Regions from separate parts of the Sphingomonas sp. 2378 genome, predicted to be linked through region 3. Evidence: riboswitches for the same ligand, from Rfam matches in the RefSeq annotation. Region 3 holds a riboswitch; each other region holds the start of a gene.
The links. Region 3 has a riboswitch for cobalamin ahead of cobW (cobalamin biosynthesis protein CobW). Riboswitches for the same ligand answer to the same signal wherever they lie in the genome.
Positions count from the first base shown of each region.

Region 1 (5,371 bases), on a different contig from region 3:
AGGCGCAGGATGCCGATCCACATGCCGGTCAACGCCACTGCGATGCACGGCCCCGACACCCACATCACCACCTGCCGCCACAGCCCGCCGTCACGGCGCAGCACCGTGGGGTAGATCCAGTGCGGCACCGAGCCGAGCCAGTTCCAGAAACGCTGATCCCACGTCGTCCGCTGCACCACCTGCCCGGTCAGGCTGGAGACATAAAGCTCGGTCCCGGCGGCATCGGCCAGTGCGACCTTCCACAGGGGGCGGTGCCGGTCGAAACCGCCCGCCACCGTCCACTGGTCATGCCCGATCGGCGCGACCCCGCGCACCGCCGCCCGGCCGAAGCGCGCGGCCACGCGGCGGGCATAGGCGGCATCGACGGCAGCGGGCGCGGAACCCGCCTCCGCCGACTGGATGCGCGTCTCCCCCTCCGCCCCCTCGATCCGCCAGACGGGGGTGTCGTCGCGCATCTCCAGCATGATCCGCCGGGCACCACCCTCGCCTCGCGGCGCGATATCGACCCGGCTCCAGTCGATCGGCGTCGCCCCCGCCCAGCCTTGCGCGGGCGACAGCGCGGGATAGGGCACGTATAGCATCACCAGCCCGCTCGCGAACCACATCGCGAAGAACAGGCAGGCGACGATCCCCGCCCAGCGATGCACGAGGAAGGCCAGCCGCACGGCCGACCTTCCCCAGGCACGGTCAGAACGCCGCACGGATGCCCATGTCCAGCGCGCGCGGCCGCCCCAATAGCCATTGCTGGTCGCCATAGGCGGTGACCGCATAGGCCTTGTCGAACAGGTTATAGACCCGCAGGTCCAGCGCGAGGCGCGGGCTCAGCGTATAGGACAGGGTGCCGTCCACCGTCGCATAGCCGGGTATGCGAAAGACATTGCCATTGTCCGAGAAGCGCGGCCCCACATAACGCAGCCCGGCCCGCGCCTGCACCTTGGCCGATGCATCCCAGCGCAGCCAGAGATTGCCCAGCGTCTCGGGCACGTTCGGCGGGGTGCGGCCGGTATAATCGACGCCGCTCGACCGGAAATCGTCGAACCGCGCATCCAGGACGGTGCCGTTGGCGTCGATCCCGAATCCTCGTGGCAGATCGACCGACACCGCCGCCTCGATCCCCTGGGCCGATCGCTGCCCCACCTGCTCGACGGGGCTCGACAGGGTACGCTGCGCCAGCAGCCCGGTCTTCACGATCCGATAGGCCGCCAGCGTCGCGCTGCCCCGGCCACCCAGGAACAGCCATTTGGCCCCCGCCTCGACCTGATGGCCGCGCGCGTTGCTGAATCCCACCTGCCCGGTCGACACCGTGGTCAACGTGCCCAGCGGATCGACGCCGGTGGCATATTGGGCATAGAGCGACAGGGTCGGCACCGGTTGATAGACGACGCCCGCCCGCCAGGTCGCATTGTGGAAGGTCTTTTCGAAGACGAAGCTGTCGGTCCGCGTCCCGCCCGGATAGGCGATGGCCCAGCGACGGACCTGATTCTCCTCATAGCGGAAGCCGCCGATCACCGACCATTTCGCCCCCAGCGTCACCCGGTCCTCGGCAAAGACCGCCAGCGCGGTCGTGCGGGTGCGGTATCGGGGCGCGATCCCCTGCGTATCGAGGAAGCGGCCGGGATCGAAGGCGAAGGGATCGACCGCATCGACTTGCGCGTCCGACCCGAAGTCGTTCTCATGGGTGAAGCGGACCAGATTGGCCTCCCCGCCCACCACCAGCGCATTGGTGATGCCGGGGGCAAGCCCGGTCCGCCACGTCACGCTCGCCTGATCGCCCCATTGGGTCTGGTCGTGACGGATGCCGTAATTGCTGCTCCGCCGGATCGTGCCGGGGGTGCCGGTCGAACCATCCGTGCAGGTGCCGCCCGCGCCCACCCAGCAATAATTCTCCAGATTGCGCCAGAAGCGATCGCTGGTCAGATAATAGGCGATGTTGGACAGGCTGATCACCGCACTCGGCGTCCAATCGATCTGGACCGAGGCGCGGTCGTCGCGGAACCGCATCCGCCCATCACCGACATTATAGTTGCGGTCGCGTACTCGAAGGTCGAGCCGCCCGTCGATCAGCGGCGTCCCGAAATAGCCGATCGGCCGCTGGTCGCCATGATCGCCCCGCACCGTGACCGCGAACATCGGCGAGGGCGTCCATTTCAGCGTCCCCGACAAGGCGACGCTGTCCGAATGCCCGCGATCGACATAGCCGTCCGAACGGCGATAGCTGGCATCGACGCGATAGCCCAGCGCCTCCCCCAACGGTCCGCCGATCCCGGCGGCGGCGCGGACACTGTCCTGTGCGCCATAGCCGATCTCGGCCTGACCATGCGTTTGCGCCGTGGGTTTGCGCATCACGACGTTGACCGCGCCGCCCAGCGCGCCCTGGCCGTAGAGGACCGAGGCGGGACCGCTCAGCACGTCGATCCGCTCGACCATCCAGGGATCGGTCGGGAAGGTGATCGTCCCCGCCGCCGGGAACAGCCGCACCCCGTCGATCAGTTGCAGCACCGATCCCTGCCCCGAAAAGCCCCGCGCCGACAGCGCGGTGCCGCCATTGCCGGGATTGGCGACACTGGCGATGCCCGGCGCACGCGTGGTCGCATCGACGATCGACAGGTCACCCCGCGCGCGGATCGTCTCGCCATCCAGCGACGCGATACTGGCAGGGGTCTCCAGCGGGGTCAGGCCCAGCCGACTGGCCGTGCCGTTGGGCGTATCCAGCGCCTGTTTATCGCGTGTGCCGACGACCAGCACGGTGGCATCGGCCCCCTGCCCCTCTACCTTTTGCGCCCAGGCGGGTCCCGTCCCCAGGACAAGCGCCGCGCCACCCCACAGGCCCAGATGGACCGCTCCGAATCTGTAATGATATAACATACAATTGCCCATAGCGTCTCGTCGCAAACAAGCCGAGGCTTTTCCGTTCGTCTCCGAACGGCCGGATGCCATGCGTACTGGACGCTCTTCCGCACTCGCCATGGCAAACCATTGCGCCTCCGCCATCGTTGGCGTCGCTCGTCGGAAAAGACCTTAGCCTCGGCCATCCCCTGGACCAGGCATGAGCGACCTGACGCCGGCAGGTCTCCTGGCTCACGGGTCATCGCGGCATACGCGCCTTCCCAGGTCACCCCAGTGGCTGGACCGGCCATCGCCGCCCCGTGCGTATCCGCTCACCGCTTACAGTTGCAGGGACAGCCCCGGATTCGGGCGTCGCCGCCCTCACCGCGTTCCCTTTTAATCCCCCTTGTCGGGAGAACCGGCGCGATCATTGCCGGATTATTCCGGCGTCGCATCGGTAGGGGGCTGGCGGCAGCGGCGTCAAGGGTGATGAGCATCGCGCCGAGCCGCGCTATGACGGCATGATGGCACGCAAGACCCGCTATCTGACCGCCACCATGGCCGATGGCTATGTGAAGACGATCGGCCCGACCGCCGCGCCCTTCACCCATTATTGGCGGATCGTCGCCGATCTGGGCGGTGGTCGTACCGAAGTCTTTTGGGGCCATGCCAAGTCGCGCAAGGACGCCAAGGCGAACGATGCCGCCATGGCCGAGGCGATGCGCCAGCGGGGCTGGCTCGGCTATGCGTTCGAGGTCGTCGAGCTGGTCGAGTCCGGCGAACCGCCCGAAGACATGGCCCCCTCCGGCGGAAAGACGCGCCGCCGCCGCTGACCCGCCGACCCCAAGATGATGATTTTGTCATGATGGGGGTTTACGCCCGCGCACCTCATGACTATTGCGACTGCATATCAATAGAAGATTGGGGAACGACATGCTGGCTGGTTCGGCATTGAAGACGCTTGCGCTCGCTCTGTCGGGGGTGGCGGCACCGGCGCTGGCCGAGGGGGCCCGGCCCATCGTCGCGGACCGTGCCACGCCGTCGACCGACAATGGAGCGGGGGACCAGACCGGCAACGACATCGTCGTGCTCGGCAAAAGCTATGGCCGCGAGGTCGGCAAGACCGTGACCCCGCTCAAGGACATTCCCAACACCGTCACGGTGATCGAGCGCGACCAGATCGAGGCGCAGAATCTGTTCACGCTGGAAGATGCGCTGACCGCGACCAACGGCATCACCGTCAACGGCGTGGGCAGCGAGGACCCGTCCTATTTCTCGCGCGGTTTCGCGATCAACAATTACCTGATCGACGGTGTCCCGACCTTCGCCCTCGCCTTCCCCGCCGTGGTGCCCGACCTGTTCTTCTATGACCGGGTCGAGGTGCTGCGCGGTCCCGCAGGGCTGTTCAGCGGCGCGGGCAATCCGGCGGGCAGCATCAACCTGGTCCGCAAACGCCCGCTCGACACCGCGCGGGTGCAGGCGGTGGCGGGGCTGGGCAGCTTCGACAATGTCCGGCTGGAGCTGGACGCGTCGCTCCCCGCCAGCGAGCGGCTGGGGTTCCGCTTCGGGGTCATGGGCCAGGATCAGGACCAGTTCTTCGACACCGCGCACCGCAACCGCGTCGCCGCCTATGCCACGGGCGCGCTCAAGATCGGCGAGCGCACCACCCTGACGGTCGGGGGCAATTACGACCGCTTCCGCCCCGCGATCCAGTCGGGCCTGCCCGGCTATGCGGGCGGCAGCGATGGCAGCGACGGGCGGCTGCTGTCGGTCGATCGCTCCACCTATCTGGGTGCGGAATGGAACCGGTTCGAATCCAGGACGTGGAGCGGGTTCGCCGAACTGGCGCACCGGGTCAGCGACCGCTGGACGCTGCGCGCGACCGGGCTCTATACCGATGTCGATCGCATCGACATCTACAGCTATATCGGCAGCCAGCCGGTGACCGCCGCCAATCAGGGCGTCACCAACCAGATCGCCTATCGCGGCGACAGCAAGCAACAGACCCGCGCCTTCGACTTCAATGCGATCGGCAGTTTTCCGCTTTTCGGCCGCGACCAGACGCTGATCCTGGGTTGGGATTATCAGGCCAGCTCGGGCACCTCCTATTATACCCGCCTGTCGAACTTTGCGACGATCAACGTCTTCGATCCCGTCTCGCCGCCCGAACCGGCGCTGAAGCCCTATGGCCCCTCGGCGCCCTATCGCGTGCCGGGCACCAACCGCTTCGTCACCCAGGTCTATGGCGGCAGCGCGACCGACGTGGAGCAATATGGCATTTACGGCCAGATGCGGCTCAGCCCGGTCACGGGCCTGACCCTGACCGGCGGCGGGCGCGTGACGTGGTGGGACACGACGATCCGTACCCTTCTGGTCGCCTCGGGCACGATCCCGGCCCCGACCCGCTATGGCTTCAACGGCCGCTTCACCCCCTATGCGGGCGCGGTGTGGGACGTGACCGGCGACTGGAACGTCTATGCCAGCTATGCCGACAGCTTCAGTCCGGTCAGCTCGGGCGGCCGCCAGCGCCCCGACGGACGCCCGA
Region 1 is NZ_JAXCMJ010000028.1:36,279-41,649, forward strand. It holds gene SM191_RS13450 (hypothetical protein) at 1-665, opposite strand, end outside; gene SM191_RS13455 (TonB-dependent receptor) at 688-2,865, opposite strand; cobalamin riboswitch at 3,047-3,264, opposite strand; gene SM191_RS13460 (hypothetical protein) at 3,351-3,659, shown strand; gene SM191_RS13465 (TonB-dependent siderophore receptor) at 3,760-5,371, shown strand, end outside.
Region 1: linked by a shared signal. The riboswitch ahead of SM191_RS13455 (TonB-dependent receptor) and the one ahead of cobW (cobalamin biosynthesis protein CobW) in region 3 are both predicted to bind cobalamin.

Region 2 (5,371 bases), on a different contig from region 3:
CGCCGGGGCAGCAATTCGGCCAGGTGAGCTGGTTCGGGCGCGGCCCCTGGGAAAGCTATGCCGACCGCAAGACCGGCGCGAGCATCGCCCGCTGGAGCGGCGCGCTGGCGGACCAGTATCACGACTATGCCCGCCCGCAGGAGAGCGGCAACAAGACCGATGTTCGCTGGGTGCAACTGACCGGCACGGGCGTGGGGCTCCGGGTGACGGGGGCGCAGCCGCTGTCGGTGAACGCCCTGCCCTTCCCCTATGCCGACCTCGCGATGAAGCCGCCGGGCAAGGCGCATAGTTCGGATATCCGCCCGCATGGCGACGGCACGCTGCTGATCGACGCCGCGCAGGCCGGGGTCGGGGGCGATACCGGCTGGAACCTCGATGGCCGCGCGCACATGCCCTATCGCATCGCGCTCCAGCCGCTGACCTACAGCTTCACGATCGGAGCCGCCCAGTGAAGCGACTTGCCCTCCTCGCCCTGTCGCTGACCACCTCGCCCTTGGCGGCGCAGACCGTGCCCGACCGGATCGCCACGTCGCTGGCGCTTCGCGACCAGTGGCAATGGCTGACCCGCGATATCGCCTCGCCCGCCGAATGGGATGCGGACGGGCGGCATTTCCATTATCGCAAGACGGTGGCGGGCGGCTTCGCCTTTGTCGATGTCGACGCCGCCACCCGCGCCAAGGCTCCCGCCTTCGACGCCGCCGCGCTCGCCCCCGCGCTGTCCAAGGTGACGGGCAAGCCGGTCGAACCTTCCCGCCTCCCCTTCGAGCATTTCGCCTATTCGCCCGACCGCACGGCGATCCGTTTCTCGATCGGTTATGACGACACCGTCTATCGCTGCACCGTCATCCGACCGGTCTGCACCATCGTCCCGCCCGAGAACCCTGCCCGCCCGCGCGGATTTGGCGTGGTGCGCGACCTGCGTATTCCCGCCGACAACCATCCCCGCCTTTCCCCCGATGGCAGGCTGGAGGCGCTGGTCCTCGACGACAATCTGGTCGTGCGGACCGCGAATGGCGGCAAGGAGGTCTGGCGCTCCCAGGACGGCAGCCCCGCCAATTTCTACGACCCCGAAACCATCGCCTGGAGCCCCGACGGCCGGCATATCGCGCTCCAGCGCGTCCGCCCCGGCTATGCCCGCATGGTCACCCGCGTCCTCGCCGCGCCGCCGGGCAAGGTCCACCCCGAGGTCGTCCAGCAACTCTATCCCAAGCCCGGCGATGCCGTGGATCAGGAATCGCCCGTCCTGTTCCGCGTCGCGGACGGCCAGCGGACCGAGATCGACCCGGCGCTGTTCGCGGGTGCCTATACCCTGTCCGCCCCCGAATGGCGCGCGGACAGCAGGAGTTTCGCCTTTGACGATCTGAAACGCGGCTTCGGCGAAGCGAAGATCATCGCGGTCGATGCCGACACCGGCGCGGCCCATGCCGCCGTCACCGAAAGCGCGAAGACCTTCGTCTTCCGCGACCGCATCTGGTCGCACGACGTGAAGGGGCTGGGCCGCGAAATCCTCTGGGCGTCGGAGCGGGACGGATGGCGGCATCTCTATCTGATCGACGGCGCGACCGGCCGCGTCGTCCGCCAGATCACCAAAGGCAACTGGGTCGTCCGCGACATTGCCAAGGTCGATGACGAGAAGCGGCAAATCTGGTTCTCGGCCAGCGGCTTCGTGCCGGGCGAAGACCCCTATTACAAACACTGGTTCCGGGTGGATTTCGACGGCCGCAACCTGACCCGGCTGACGCGCGAGAATGCGACTCACGAAGTCCGCTTCTCTCCCGACATGACCACTTACGTCGACGTCTTCTCCCGCACCGACCTGCCGGAGACGATGGAATGGCGTGACGCCCGCGATGGCCACCTGATCCAGACGCTGGAAAAGGGCGACATCACCGCGCTGACCGCCGCCGGGTTCCGCCCGCCCGAACGCTTCACCGCCAAGGGCCGCGACGGCAAGACCGATATCTACGGCCTGGTCGTCCGCCCACGCGACTATGACCCGGCCAGGCGCTATCCGGTGATCGAGAACATCTATGCCGGACCGCACGACAGTTTCGTGCCCAAGGGCTTCTGGCCGTTCGGCGCTTTCTCCGGCGGCGACAAGGTCATGGGGATGCAGCAGCTCGCCGATCTGGGCTTCATCGTCGTGATGATCGACGGCATGGGCACCGCCAACCGCTCCAAGGCCTTTCACGACGTCGCCTGGAAGAACCTGGCCGATAGCGGCTTTCCCGATCGCATCGCCTGGATGAAGGCGCTGAACGCGAAGGACCCCGCCGCCGATATCACCCGCGTCGGTATCTATGGCGGCTCGGCGGGCGGGCAGAGCACACTGAATGCGCTGCTCTTCCACCCCGAATTCTACAAGGCCGGGGTCGCCTATGCCGGGTGTTTCGACAACCGGATGGACAAGATCGACTGGAACGAACAATGGCTCGGCTATCCGGTCGACCGGAGTTATCTGGACGCCTCGGGCGTGGTCCATGCCGGGCAGTTGCAGGGCAAGCTGATGCTGGTCGTCGGCGAGCAGGATTCCAACGTCGATCCCGCCAGCACGACGCAGGTCGTCGATGCGCTGATCAAGGCGGACAAGGATTTCGACCTGCTGGTCGTCCCCGGCGGCGAGCATACCGCCGGGCGCTCCACCGGCCCGGTCGCATATGCCATGCGGCGGCAATATGCGTTCTTCCTGAAGGCTCTGCGCGGCGAGGAGTGAGTTTCTTCCGCATATCGTGCGCACCACCCCGGCGCAGGCCGGGGTCCAGTTTCGGCGCACAATGGAGCGCACCACATCGCGAACGGCGCCTGGACCACGGCCTGCGCCGGGGTGGAAAAGAGGAGGAAGGGGCCGGAAGGAAAGAATTGCCTCCCCTCCTCCACACGCCTATCGCTCCTCCCGCGACAGGTTCCCCTTGGCGGGGGATGAAAAGGGAATGGGGTGCGATGCCCCGGCTGCCCCTGCAACTGTAAGCGGCGAGCCGTTCGCCATCACGCCATTGGGGGCAGAACACCCCTGAGAAGGCGGCGGACCGGCCCCGACCCGCGAGCCAGGAGACCTGCCCGTCGCGGTCGTCCTTCGACCGGTCAGGGTGTGCCGGACGGACGGGGGTTTCCCCTCGCGCGGGCGACGGCGCTTTGTGGAGAATGCCCCGTGACCGAGTCCGTCCCATGCTGAAACCCGCCACCAACGGCCCCGCCGTGGTCGCCTGCAACACCTGTCGCCTGTCCGACGACGTGCGCGAGAATGACGACGGCAAGCGCGGCGGCGCGCTGCTGGTCGAGGCGTTGCGCCGCGTCCAGGCCTCCGACCCCGCTTATGCCGAGGTGGCGGTCGAGGAGATGCCCTGCCTGTTCGCCTGCCAGTCCTTCTGCACCGTCCATCTGCGCTGCCCCGGCAAGGTCGGCTATGTCATGGGCAAGTTCGCCCCCGATGACGATGCCGCCCGCGCCATCCTGGACTATGCGCGGGCCTATGCCGCCAGCGACTGGGGGCAGGTGCCGTACAAGCAATGGCCGCAAGGGGTGAAGGGCCATTTCCTCACCCGCACGCCGCCCGAAGGATTCGTCGTCGAATGAAGGCTTTCCCCACCGTCGCCGCGTTCGAGGCGGCACTGGCCACCTTGCCCGAACCCGATGCGGCCGCCCGTGACGCGGCGACCGCACGGCAGGGCCAGTTGACCAAGCCCCCCGGCTCGCTGGGCCGGTTGGAGGAGATCGCGATCTTCCTCGCCGGATGGCAAGGCCGCGAGCGTCCCCGGATCGAACGGGGCCGCGCCGTCATTTTCGCCGGGAATCACGGCGTCGTCGCGCGCGGGGTCAGCGCCTTTCCGGCGGAGGTGACCGCGCAGATGGTCGCCAATTTCGCCGCCGGAGGAGCCGCGATCAACGCGCTGGCGGCGGCGGCGGGGCTGGCGCTGTCGGTGGTGCCACTCGATCTCGACCGGCCCACCATGGACTTCACCACCGCACCGGCGATGAGCGAGGCGGAATGCCTCGCCGCGCTGAACGCCGGGGCCGACGCGGTGGGCGATGCCGACCTGCTGGTGCTGGGCGAGATGGGGATCGGCAACACCACCCCCGCCGCCGCGCTCGCCGCCGCCAGTTTTGGAGGCGATGCGTCCGACTGGGTCGGCCCCGGCACCGGCGTCGATGCGCAAGGCCTGTCGCGCAAGGCTGTCGCCGTGGCCGATGGCCTGTCCCTGCACCGCGACCATCTGGGCAGCGCCTTTGAAATCCTGCGCCATCTGGGCGGGCGGGAGATTGCGGCGATCGCGGGCGCGGTGCTGGCCGCGCGGGCGAAGCGCGTACCCATCGTGCTGGACGGCTTCATCGGCACCGCCGCGATCGCCCCGCTCGCTTTCGCCAATCCCGGGATCGCCGCCCATTGCCTGGCGGGCCATTGCTCCGCCGAGCCGGGGCATGTCCGACTGCTCGACCGGCTGGGGCTGACGCCGATCCTGTCGCTCGACATGCGGCTGGGCGAGGGTAGCGGCGCGGCGGTGGCGGTGCAGGTGATCCGATCGGCGCTGGCCGCGCATGACGGCATGGCGACCTTTGCCGAAGCGGGGGTCGCCACCGCGTGACCGGGTTCCGCCTCCATCTGCTTCGTCACGGCGAGCCCGAACTGACGGGGCGGATGCTGGGGCGGACCGACAGCCCGGCGACGGCACGGGGCCTCGCCGCCTGTGTCGAGCGCGCGCGCGGGGTGGAGGTCGTGCGACGGATCGGCTCCGACCTGTCGAGAGCCCGCGCCTGCGCCGAGGCGATCGGCCCGACCGAGATCGATCCCCGCTGGCGCGAACTGGACTTTGGCGACTGGGACGGACTGGCCCCCGACGCGATCGACCGGGCCGCGCTCGATCGTTTCTGGCATGACCCCGACGACGCCCCGCCCCCCGGCGGCGAGCGCTGGTCCGATCTGGTGGCGCGGGTCACCGCCGCCATCGCCGACTTGCAGCCCGAGCCCACATTGATCGTCACCCATGGCGGGGCGATGCGCGCCGCCTTGCATGTGCTGTGCGGCTTCGACTTCCGCGCCGTCTGGGCCTTCGCCCTGCCCTATGCCAGCCTGTTGACACTGGAAGTGTGGGACGGCGTGCCGCGCACGGCGCAGGTGACCGGGCTGGTCACGACATGAGAACGCTGGTCGTCGCGCTGGGCTTCCTGACCCGCCTGCCCATGCCGCGGGTGGAGGCGGATGCCGAGGATTTCGCGCGGGCGATCCGGCTCTATCCGGTGGCGGGCTTGGCTATCGGGGTGATCGTCGCGGGCGCGGGCTGGCTGGGGGCGCGGGTCGATCCGTGGATCGGGGCGCTGGCGGCGCTGATCGCCTGGGTCTGGGTGACGGGGGCACTGCATCTGGACGGACTGGCGG
Region 2 is NZ_JAXCMJ010000017.1:61,838-67,208, forward strand. It holds gene SM191_RS10490 (glycoside hydrolase family 2 TIM barrel-domain containing protein) at 1-452, shown strand, start outside; gene SM191_RS10495 (S9 family peptidase) at 449-2,713, shown strand; cobalamin riboswitch at 2,884-3,075, shown strand; gene SM191_RS10500 (DUF1636 domain-containing protein) at 3,166-3,573, shown strand; gene cobT (nicotinate-nucleotide--dimethylbenzimidazole phosphoribosyltransferase) at 3,570-4,580, shown strand; gene SM191_RS10510 (histidine phosphatase family protein) at 4,577-5,134, shown strand; gene cobS (adenosylcobinamide-GDP ribazoletransferase) at 5,131-5,371, shown strand, end outside.
Region 2: linked by a shared signal. The riboswitch ahead of SM191_RS10500 (DUF1636 domain-containing protein) and the one ahead of cobW (cobalamin biosynthesis protein CobW) in region 3 are both predicted to bind cobalamin.

Region 3 (5,371 bases):
CGTCGGCATTGGCATATTCGTCGAGCAACGCCTCCAATCGCCCCAGCCCCGCGCCTGTCTCCGCTTGGCCCAGCGTCGGGGGGACGTGCCCGATCGTCACCGCGCCCAGTCGCCGCTTCGCCTGCGCCGCCTCGCCCGGATCGTTGACGATGAAGGGATAGAGGACCGGCCAGTCGCGCGTCAGCGCCTCGGGCCAGCAGGCATCGGACAGCGCCACCGCCTTGCCGGGCAACCACTCCAGCGTACCATGCGCGCCGACATGGACCAGCGCGTCGATCCCTTGCGCCCGCAGCCAGAGATAGAAGGCGACATAGGAATGGCGCGGGCAGCGGGAGAGATCGTGATAATCGTCGGCCCGCGCTTCTTGCCGCCCGCGCTCGGGCTGAAGCGCGACGATGGCCTTACCCAGCACGAGCGCGGGGAAATGGAAGGCGTCACCCTGAACCAAGGGATCATCCTCGACCGCGCCCCAGCTTTCCAGCAGGTCGGCGCGCAAGGGTTCGGGCAAGGCAGCTAGCGCTTCGCAATAGGCAGCGACCGGCCAGGCGATCCGGTTGGCGAGCAGGGCGGCGGGAAGATCCGCCTGCGGCTCCACATCATATCCGGCCTCGCGCAGATCGCTCAGGATCGCCTCCGTCGAGGCAAAGCCGTCCAGCCCCACCGCATGGGCCGCCTGCCAGTCCTTGCCCGGATAGGTTGACAGGAGGATCGCCAGCCGCCGCTCCGCCGCCGGGGTCGCGGACAGCTTCGCCCAGCCCGCCACCTTGTCCACCACCGCCGCGATGCGTTCCGGCTCGGCGCGGTGGAGGCGTAGCGCCACGTCGAAATCGGGGTCGCGCGTCCCCGGCTGCTTGAAGCTGACCACGCCCGCGAACAGCCGTCCGTCGATCTCCGGCAGGACGACATGCATGGCAAGGTCGGCGGGCGACAGGCCGCGTGGCGAGCCATGCCAGCCCTCGCGATCGCTGGTGGCGAGTGCCACCTGAAACACCGGCACGCCTGCGCCGTCGAGCGGGGTGGTGTCGTCCTCGCCGCGTGCGGAAAAGGCGGTGGCGTTGACGATCGCGGCGGGGGTGAGGGCCTTGGCCCAGCGCGTGATCCAGGGGCCCGCGCCCTCGGCTTTCAGCGAGGGAACAAAAAGGGCGATGGTGTCGAAGCCGCGTTCGCCCAACGCTGTGTGGAGCGCGGCGATGGGTTCCAGATCTGCGGCGGCGAGATAGGCGCGGTAGAAGACGATCAGAACTCGGGGGCGGGTTGCGGTCAGCAGGGTTGCGGCGGGACAGTGCAAAACGTCTGGGGTCCAACCACCAACCGGCGCCAATTCAAAGCCCCTCTCCCGGCAGGGGGAGGGGTTGGGGAGGGGCAAGGCCGCAGGCGACATCGCTTGGGGCGAGGGCCCTCCCCCATTCCCTCCCGCCTGCGGGAGGGGCGTGCTTGTGGCGAACGTACCAGCGAAAAGCCCCTCTCCCGGCAGGGGGAGGGGTTGGGGAGGGGCAAGAGCCACGGGCGACACTGCCGCCAACGCCGCCAAAGCCACCGCCGCCGCATCCGCCCCACCCGCATCGCACAGCACCGTCAACCGCCGCACCACCGCCTCATCGACAGTGGATGCCGCCATCAACCGCCGGTCCTCGCGCCCATCCGCCGCCAGCACGGCGAGCGCGATACCCCGCTCGCGCGCCAGCCGTTCGACTTCGCGCAGGCCGTAATCCCAGTACGCCGCCCCGCCGATCAGCCGGATCAGGATCGCCTTCGCATGAACCAAAGTCCGCTCGACATAGGTGTCGACCGACAGCGGATGGACCAAAGCCGCCAGATTGGCGAGCCGCAGCGACCAGGGAAATCCCCCCGCCCGCCAGCCCGCCGCAAAGGCGCTGAGATCGCTGTCGGAGAAGGACAGCACGACCACGTCACCGGGGCGCTGCCCCAGATCCTGTGGAACCGCCTGTTCCTCCAGCCCATGGCTCTCGCGAAAGACGAGATGCACCGCGTTCAGCCCTTCAGCACGGCCTCGATCGCAGGCCGGTCGATCCGGTCATGCTCGGCGATGACGACCAGACGGGTGCCGCGCGGCTCGCCTGCGGCCCAGGGGCGGTCGTAATTCGTCCGCACCCGGCGACCAACCGCCTGCACCAGCAAGCGCATCGGCTTACCCGCGACCGCCGCATAGCCCTTCACGCGCAGGATATCCTGCTGTTCGGCCAGCGTGACGATGCGCGCGGCGATCACTTCGGGGCTATCCACCTCGCCCAGCATCACCGAGATGCTGTCGAAATCGTCATGCTCGTGATCGTCCGCGCCGTCATGGTGCGAAGGGCGCGCGGCGATGTCGTCCTCGGCGGCGGCTTCCAGCCCCAGCACGATCTCGGCGGAGACGATACCGTCCACCGCCTCGACCATCGGCAGCGGGCGGGGGGCTTCGGCGGCGATGATTTCGCGCGCCCTGGCGACGCCTTCCGGCCCGGCGAGATCGGCCTTGGTGAGCAGCACGAGGTCGGCGCAGGCCAACTGGTCCTCGAACACTTCCGACAGCGGCGTTTCATGGTCGAGGCTGGGGTCGGCGGCGCGCTGGGCCTCCACCGCATCCAGATCGGGGGCGAAGCGGCCCGCCGCGACGGCTTCCGCATCGGCGAGCGCCACCACACCGTCCACCGTGATCCGCGAGCGGATGGCGGGCCAGTCGAACGCCTTCAAGAGCGGCTTGGGCAGCGCCAGCCCCGAGGTCTCGATCAGGATGTGATCGGGGCGCGGCTCCATCGCCAGCAGCTTCTCCACCGTGGGAATGAAGTCGTCGGCGACGGTGCAGCAGATGCAGCCATTGGCCAGTTCGACGATATTCTCCGCCGGACAGTCGGGGATGGCGCAGGACTGGAGGATGTCGCCATCGACGCCCAGCGTGCCGAACTCGTTGACCACCACCGCCAGGCGACGACCGCCCGCGTTGCGGATCAGATGGCTGATGAGCGTGGTCTTGCCCGCGCCCAGAAAGCCGGTGACGATGGTGACGGGGACCTTTGAAAGATCGCGCAAAACAATTCTCCGACGCGCCGGACGAGCGAGCACGGCATGGGGCGGATCGCCGGAGCGGTGACGGACGGGCGCGACATTGCATCCATCCCGCTGACCGGCGACCGATGCGGCCCCGGCCGCATGGCTTCGTCGCTCTCCGACGGAGAACCGTGCCCCGACCATCCCCTGGGTCCAGGCAAGAGCGACCATGACGCCGGCAGGTCTCCTGGCTCGCGGGTCGAAGCAAGGGGATGCGCCTTCCCGGATCACTCCAGTGGCCGTGCCTCAATGGGCACCAGCATCGCTCGCTCACCGCTTACAGTTGCAGGGACAGCCGGGGATTTGCACCCCATTCCCGTTTGAAGCCCTTGCGGGCACCGGCGCGATCTTCGGAGACTTTCGCCCCCGATGTGCGGCATTTATCCCGCCGCGCCGGGCTTGGCAATTCGCGCCTCCATCGCCGCGAACCCGCGCCAGCGATAGAGGAGGAAACTCGCCCCCCAGCAAAGGACGAACAGCCCGACGATCGCAAAGCCCAGCACGTTGAAATGCTCGGACAGCGCGCCCGCATAACGGAACGGCCCCGCCGTCCAGCCGAACCGCTCGGCCAGCAGGGCGGTCGCCTGAATCCCCCCGATCACCAGCGCCACCAAGGCAGAAACCAGCGTGATCGTCATATTATAGTAGAGCTTGCGCAGCGGATGAACGAACGCCCACTCATAGGCCCCCAGCATCACCAGCCCGTCGGCGGTGTCGATCAACGCCATGCCGACCGCGAACAGCACGGGGAAGACCAGGATCGTCGCCAGCGACACGCCATCGGCGGCATGTGCCCCGGAAAGCCCCAGAATGGCCACCTCGGTCGCGGTGTCGAAGCCCAGCCCGAACAGAAAGCCGAGCGGGGCCATATGCCAGCTTCGCCGGATCAGGCGGAACAGCGGGCGGAACAGCCGCGACAGCGGCCCCTGCCCGGAAAACAGCATGTCGGCGTCGGCCTCCGCCATCGGCTCGCCGCGCGCCACCCGGCGGAACCGGGTCCAGACGTCGCGCAGGATGATGAGGTTCATGATCGCGATGGCGAACAGGAAACTGGCCGAGACGATGGTGGCGATGGTTCCGCCGCTCTGCCCGAACGCCTCGAAATCGGCGAGCGTGCTGGCGGCGAGCGCCACGGTGGTCGCCGCGATCAGTACGATGGCGGAATGGCCGATCGCGAACCACAGGCCGACCGCGATGGGTCGCTGGCCATCCTGCATCAGCTTGCGGGTGACATTGTCGATGGCGGCGATGTGATCGGCATCGACCGCGTGGCGCAGCCCCAGGCTATAGGCGAGCAGGGCGGTGCCCAGCATCAGGCTGTTGCCCGCGAACACGCTCAGCGCCCAGCCCCAGACGGCGATATTGACGATAATCAGCGCGCCCATCAACAGCGCGACCCGCTTTTTCAGCGGCAACCGGGCGCGGGGGGCTCCGGCAGGATGGTTGGACATGGGTGATACCCCTGGCGTCATTGCGACAAAGGCCGAACTCCGCGATCGCGGTCACCATCCCGCCCCACGGACGCACGCCGGGCAAGATGGCCGATTCGTATCGGCCGATGGGCGTCGCTCGCATGATACAATATATCCTGGCCATGACCATCCCCTGGATCGCGGCAAGAGCGACTCGCACCGGCAGGTCTCCTGGCTTGCGGGTCGAAGCGTCGGCGATGCGGCCTTCCCGGATGGCTCCAGTGGCTGTTCCCCGTTGGCAGGAACCGGCATCGCTCGCTCACCGCTTACAGTTGCAGGGACAGCTATGGATTTGCACCATATTCCCGTTTCAAGCCCCGAAGGGCACCGGCGCGAAAGACCGGTCTGGGCTGAAAGCCCGTTCCGGTCGTCATGGGGATAGTCTGCGGCGGATGGAGGCGCAAACGGCTTTATCCGGCGGCGTGCGCGGCTTAATCGACATCCATGATAAGGAAAGCGATGCGCCGATGGACACCGGCGGCGGCCTGTCTGGTCGCGGCCTGCTCCGGCGGGAACTACCGGCCGGTCAGCGATTATCCGGTGCGGATCGGCAAGCCCTATTCGGTGCGCGGCGTCACCTATGTCCCCGCCGAGGACGCGACCTACGACATGTTGGGCTATGCCAGTTGGTATGGCGGCGAATCGGGCAAGCGCACCGCGAATGGCGAACGCTTCCGCCCAGGCTGGGCGACGGCGGCGCATACGACTTTGCCGCTGCCCAGCTATGTCGAGGTGACGGCGCTGGACACCGGGCGGCGGATCATCGTGCGGGTCAACGATCGCGGGCCGTTCGCCGGATCGTCGCGGATCATCGACCTGTCACGCGGCGCGGCGGAGCAACTGGGCCTGCG
Region 3 is NZ_JAXCMJ010000023.1:10,524-15,894, forward strand. It holds gene cobN (cobaltochelatase subunit CobN) at 1-1,987, opposite strand, end outside; gene cobW (cobalamin biosynthesis protein CobW) at 1,993-3,030, opposite strand; cobalamin riboswitch at 3,209-3,406, opposite strand; gene SM191_RS12245 (HoxN/HupN/NixA family nickel/cobalt transporter) at 3,429-4,499, opposite strand; cobalamin riboswitch at 4,665-4,867, opposite strand; gene SM191_RS12250 (septal ring lytic transglycosylase RlpA family protein) at 4,980-5,371, shown strand, end outside.